2 regions of the Variovorax sp. GrIS 2.14 genome follow, and region 2 is predicted to be linked to the other one. Evidence: predicted binding sites of a transcription regulator. Region 2 holds the regulator's gene; the other holds the start of a gene.
What was found. Region 2 encodes LexA, which represses DNA repair genes until DNA is damaged. Its sites were predicted from a motif close to ACTGTATNNNNATACAGT; they were not measured.

Region 1 (3,206 bases), on a different contig from region 2:
GGCCTGAAGCTCGTCGAGCGCCGTCGCCAGCAGGCCGGGCTCTTCTTCGTACTTCTTCAGCTTGCGTTCGAGTTCCGGCCGCGAGTGTTCGCGCTGACTCAGCAAACGCAGGGCGCGGCCCTTGAGAGACGGGGCAGCAAAGGCCATGCGGAACCTGCGTCGCGTCGCTCTGCTTCTTACTTGTCGGCTTGCTCGGCTTTTTCGGCCTTTTCAGCCTTGGGCGCCTTCACCGGCTTGGCCTCTACCAGCTCGGCCAGGACAGGGATGCCCAGCGATTCGCGCACCTTGTTCTCGATCTCGCGCGACAGCGTGGGGTTCTCGCGCAGGAACTCGCGCGCGTTGTCTCGGCCCTGACCGATTTTTTCGCCGTTGTAGGCGTACCAGGCGCCCGACTTGTCGACGATCTTGGCGGTCACGCCCATGTCGATGATTTCGCCTTCGCGGCTGATGCCCTCGCCGAACAGGATGTCGAACTCCGCCGTCTTGAAAGGCGGGCTGACCTTGTTCTTGACGACCTTGACCTTGGTCTCGTTGCCGATCGCTTCTTCGCCCTTCTTGATGGTGCCGATGCGACGAATGTCGAGCCGGACTGACGCGTAGAACTTGAGCGCATTGCCGCCAGTGGTGGTTTCGGGCGAGCCGAACATCACGCCGATCTTCATGCGGATCTGGTTGATGAAGATGACCATGCAGTTGGTCTTCTTGATGCTGGCGGTCAGCTTGCGCAGCGCCTGGCTCATCAGGCGGGCCTGGAGACCGGGCAACGAGTCGCCCATGTCGCCTTCGATTTCGGCACGCGGCGTGAGCGCGGCGACCGAGTCGATCACGATCAAATCGACGGCACCTGAACGCACCAGTGAATCGACGATTTCGAGCGCCTGCTCGCCGGTGTCGGGCTGGCTGATCAGCAGGTCGGACAGGTTCACGCCCAGCTTTTGCGCGTACTGCACGTCGAGCGCGTGTTCGGCGTCGACGAAGGCGCAGGTGCCTGACTGCTTTTGCATTTCGGCGATCACCTGAAGCGTGAGCGTGGTCTTGCCCGAGGATTCAGGGCCGTAGATTTCGATGACCCGGCCGCGCGGCAGGCCGCCGACGCCCAACGCGATGTCAAGGCCGAGCGAGCCGGTCGACACAACCTGCACGTCTTCCAGCGCCTCGCCTTCACCGAGCCGCATGATCGTTCCCTTGCCGAACTGCTTCTCGATTTGAGCGAGTGCAGCCTGCAGTGCCTTGGCCTTTTCGCTGCCTGCGACTGAAATGCTGGTGCCTTTGACGAGTGCGTCCATTTGAGAATCTCCTTGAATATCAACGGGTTGGAATGACTTCGATCCATCTGCTTTTAACTACAGGCTGGATGCTTGAACAGTAGTGTAGAGGCTCATTGGTTTAAGTAAACCCGTTTTTTAGTCAGTTTGAGTTACCATTAAAGCCATGACTCTCGACCCCGAAAACGCATGGCGCCAAACCCATTTGGGCCGACTGCTCGGCCATGCGATGCGCCGCTTCGACGAACGCGTGCTGGCACTCATGGCGCACGACGTCGACGTGCCGCTGGCGCTCTCGAATCTGGCTGCGCGCTCGCAGATCAGCGCGGCGCACATCCACATCACGCGTCACTTGGCACGCGATGGCGCGCGGCTCACTGCGCTGGCCGCGAGCGCCGGCATGACGAAGCAGGCCATGGGCACGCTGGTCGATCAATGCGAAGCCTGGGGCCTGGTCACCCGTGGCCCTGACCCGCTCGACGCGCGTGCACGCCGCGTGCAGTTCACCGCCGACGGGCTGGCCTGGCTCGAAGCTTTTCGCAAAGCCGTCGCGCAAGCGGAAGACGAGTTTCGTGCCAGCGTCGGAAACGACATCGCCACCGTGGTAACCATTGGCCTCGAAGCTTATGCCGCAGCCTAGAATTTGCGCAACAAGCCGGAGGTGGCGATGCGGATTCTGATTGCAGAAGATGACCAGGTGCTGGCCGATGCCCTGCTGCGCAGCCTGCGCACCTCGGGTGCGGCAGTCGACCACGTGGCCACCGGCTCGCAAGCCGATGCGGCGTTGATGACCAACAGCGAATTCGACCTGTTGATCCTCGACCTAGGCCTGCCAAACATGCACGGCCTTGAAATCCTCAAGCGCCTGCGCGCCCGTGGCTCACAGCTCCCGGTGCTGGTGCTCACCGCGGCCGACAGCGTCGAAGAGCGCGTCAAGGGCCTCGACTACGGGGCCGACGATTACATGGCCAAGCCGTTCTCGTTGCAGGAGCTCGAAGCCCGCGTGCGCGCCCTCACGCGGCGCGGAATGGGCGCCACCAGCAACGCCATCAAGCACGGCCCGCTGGTGTACGACCAGGCAGGTCGCGTGGCGACCATCGACGGCAAGACGGTCGAACTCTCGGCGCGCGAGCTTGGCCTGCTCGAAGTGCTACTGCAGCGGGCGGGGCGCCTGGTGAGCAAAGACCAACTGGTCGAACGGCTGTGCGAATGGGGCGAAGAAGTGAGCCTCAACGCCATCGAGGTTTACATCCATCGCCTGCGCAAGAAGATCGAGAAAGGTCCGGTGCGCATCGCGACCGTTCGCGGCCTCGGTTATTGCCTGGAGAAGATTCCGGCGTGAAGCTCTTCCAGCGCGGCCAGCGCTCCCTGTTCGGGGAAATCCTCGACTGGATGCTGACCCCGCTGCTGCTGCTGGTGCCGGTCAGCATCGGCCTCACATGGCTGGTGGCGCAGGGCATCGCCAACGCGCCCTTCGATCGCGCGCTGGAGTACAACGTGCAGACGCTGGCCAAGCTGGTCACGGTGCAGGGCGACCACGTGCTGTTCAACCTGCCGCAGCCGGCACGCGAGATCCTGCGAGCCGACGACACCGACCACGTCTACTACCAGGTGCTGACGTCGAGCGGCGAATCGCTCGGTGGCGACCACGACATACCACCCCCACCCGAAGACGAATCCGCCACCATCGGCTCGGTGCACATGCGAGATGCCGAGATGCGGGGCGCGACGGTGCGCGTGGCCTACACCTGGGTCCAGCCGCCGCTCGAAACGGCACCGCTGGTGCTCGTGCAGGTGGCAGAGACCCGCGAAAAACAGCAGGTGCTGGCGACTGAAATCATCAAGGGCGTGCTGCTGCCGCAGTTCGCCATCCTGCCGCTCGCCATCCTCTTGATCTGGCTCGCACTCGTGCGCGCCATCAAGCCGCTTTCGGAACTGGAA
Region 2 (3,206 bases):
GCGCTGACGGCTTTGAGCAGCTGAGGTAGCCTTCGAGGCGAACGAAGAAGTCGCTGCGGCGGCTTTTTTTGCGCCTTTGATGGGTTGAGCCCCAGGCCACCTCAAGCCGAAACAGGTGGCGAAGCCAACATCAACTCAAGCATCAACGCGATGCGCGCTTTGACCGGGGACAAGCCGCCGGCGTCGGGCCACGTGTCGTCACCGCGCGGCAGGATGCGGCCGTTGACGCAGCGTGTTGCACGTCGAACTTCGATGCCGGCCGCGTGCGCTCGAGCCGCGGCCGCTTCGATCGCGTGGTGCAGCGTGCCGTTGCCCGTCGCAGCGAGGATGAGGCCGCGGACCGGACCGGCCGCATCCTCCGCGCCATGCGCCATCAGCGCATCGATGACTGCACCGGTCGCACCCGCGTGGCTCATGATGATCTCCACGCGCGGCCATTCGACGTCCGTGCTGATCACTTTGAGTTTGACTGCTGCGTCGAGGCCGGCAGTACCGACCTTGGCGTCAGGGGCGCCCGGCCAGTCACGGAGGCGGCGCACCGCCCCTTCTTCCACATAGCCAAGCGGCCCGGCGTCCCCGGACGCGAAGGCATCGAGCCGGTAGGTGTGTACCTTCTGGACATCGATGGCGCTGTGAATGGTGCCTGCACACACCACGGTCACGCCGCGGGCGCCCGCGGTCGCTGCTACGGCAATCGCATCGCGCACATTTTGCGGACCATCGGGCGCGAGTGCGGAGGCCGGGCGCATAGCGCAAGTCAGCGCCACGGGCTTCTCCGCAGGCAACACAGAGTGCAAAAAAAACGCTGTCTCTTCGAGCGTGTCGGTGCCGTGCGTGATGACGATGCCGATCACGTCGGGCACGTTCGACCAATGCATGCATCGTTGCGCCAGCTTGTGCCACACATCGAAGCTCATGTCCTTGCTGTCGAGCTGCGCGACCTGTTCGGCAACTAGCGTCACGCCAGATGGCGCTCCAATCCCAGCGAGCAGAGCTGCGACGCCCACCTCGCCCGCGGTGTAGCCGAGGTTGTCCCCAGCGGATGCCGCACGGCCGGCGATCGTGCCCCCGGTGCCCAGCACCACAAGGCGACGCACTTCCGATCCCTCTGACTTCATCATGGCTTGCAAACTTTGAAAAACTGTTTAAAAATACAGCTACTGGACATTCAACCAGTGCCGCAAGGAGTTCCCATGCAATTCGCAGTGAAGCTTACCGCCCGCCAGCAACAAATTCTGGACCTTATCCAGAGCGCCATCGCGAGCACTGGTGCGCCGCCCACCCGTGCAGAAATCGCAACCGAACTCGGCTTCAAATCGGCCAATGCGGCAGAAGAGCACTTACAGGCCTTGGCACGCAAGGGCGTCATCGACCTCATCAGTGGCACGTCGCGCGGCATCCGGCTTCGGGGCGATGCGCTCCGTTCGCTCAACGAGTCGCGCAACAACCAGTTTTCGCTTTCACTGCCGGGCATGGCTCAACTGGCGCTGCCGCTGATTGGTCGCGTAGCCGCCGGTTCGCCCATCCTCGCGCAAGAGCATGTCGATCGAACCTACTACGTCGAGAACACGCTGTTCCAGCGGCAGCCCGACTATTTGCTCAAGGTCCGCGGCATGTCGATGCGCGACGCGGGGATCATGGATGGCGACCTGCTGGCTGTGCAGTCCACCAAGGAGGCGCGTAACGGGCAGATAGTGGTGGCGCGACTGGGCGATGAAGTGACCGTCAAACGTTTGCGCCGCAACAAGCAAGTCATCGAGCTACACGCCGAGAATCCAGATTATCCAACCATCATCGTGCAGCCTGGCGAACCTTTCGAGATCGAAGGGCTCGCCGTTGGCCTCATCCGCAACACGATGCTGATGTGAGGTAGTACCTTTCTTACGCGCATTCAGCGCGCAAAAACCGGCTGCGACAGGTGGCGGGCGTATGGCGAAGAGCCATCACCCTGGCACAGCCGTTCAAGCAATCCTGCCTGTGTTCAACCTCTGACCTATTTGGAGATCGCATGGGACTCGCTTCGCTTACTTTTTCAGACCTCTTCGCCGACCTATGGATGCCGATGCAGTTGCTGGCCGATCGCTGGTTGCCCAATAGAGGGCTCGCCGCATCGCCGCGCAGAAACGCGACCGGCTTGCGCTATGTCGCGGTCAGGCCGTCATGTGGTTCGCGGGCGGCGGAGCCGGGTTGCGCAAGCGCCGTTTCGCCGTCGCGTCCGCTGCGCGTGGTGCGTGTCGTTGACCCGCAGGAGCCCGGTCGTCGCACGGGCCGCGTGGTGATTTCGGGTCGCATAGCGGACGTGTGCGCCGAACTAGATCGACTGGCCGCACTCGAGGCTGCCGAGACAGTCGACGGTCGCCATCGACTTCACTGACGAACATTTCGTTGCCGCCTTACGTGGCGACAACGACGTCGACTGCCTGTTAAGGCCGATGACGCGAGGCACAATGGCACGTCATGAACATTGTGATCCTCGACGACTACCAGGACGCGGTGCGCAAGCTGCGCTGCGCCGCCAAACTCGACGCCTACGCAGCCAAGGTTTATACGAACACCGTCAAAGGCATCGGACAACTTTCGGTGCGCTTGAAAGACGCCGATGTGATCGTGCTCATTCGCGAGCGGACGCAGATATCGCGGCAGCTGGTCGAGAAGCTTCCCAAGCTCAAACTGATTTCGCAGACCGGCCGCGTCGGCAGTCACATTGACGTCACCGCGTGCAGCGAGCAAGGTATTGCGGTGGCAGAAGGTTCCGGCTCGCCACTGGCCCCGGCCGAGCTGACGTGGGCGCTCATCATGTCGGCGATGCGCCGTCTGCCGCAGTACATCAGCAATCTGAAGCACGGCGCGTGGCAGCAGTCAGGCCTTAAATCGGCGTCGATGCCGGCCAATTTCGGCCTCGGCTCGGTGCTGAAGGGCAAGACGCTCGGCATATGGGGCTACGGCCGTATCGGTCAACTGGTCGCGCGCTACGGCCAGGCATTTGGTATGCAGGTGGTGATCTGGGGCCGTGAGGCCAGCTGCGCCAAGGCGCGCTCCGATGGCTTTCAGGTCGCGCCGAGCCGAGAGGCCTTCTTCATGGCCGCAGACGTGCTGTCGGTCCACCTACGGCTCAACGAAGAGACGCGCGGTGCCGTCAAGCTGGAGGACTTGTCTCGCATGAAGCCGACCGCCCTCTTCGTCAACACCTCACGCGCTGAACTGGT

Region 1: the regulator LexA is predicted to act here: its motif matches at 1,333-1,350, upstream of recA (recombinase RecA).

Annotation. Positions count from the first base shown of each region.
Region 1 covers NZ_JBJXIA010000001.1:286,383-289,588, reverse strand. Annotated here, with positions in the region: gene recX (recombination regulator RecX) at 1-147, opposite strand, end outside; gene recA (recombinase RecA) at 177-1,286, opposite strand; gene RCH10_RS01405 (MarR family transcriptional regulator) at 1,432-1,905, shown strand; gene RCH10_RS01400 (response regulator) at 1,933-2,607, shown strand; gene RCH10_RS01395 (sensor histidine kinase) at 2,604-3,206, shown strand, end outside.
Region 2 covers NZ_JBJXIA010000006.1:42,916-46,121, forward strand. Annotated here, with positions in the region: gene adk (adenylate kinase) at 1-24, shown strand, start outside; gene RCH10_RS11920 (asparaginase) at 102-1,121, opposite strand; gene lexA (transcriptional repressor LexA) at 1,194-1,868, shown strand; gene RCH10_RS11930 (hypothetical protein) at 2,009-2,374, shown strand; gene RCH10_RS11935 (D-2-hydroxyacid dehydrogenase family protein) at 2,458-3,206, shown strand, end outside.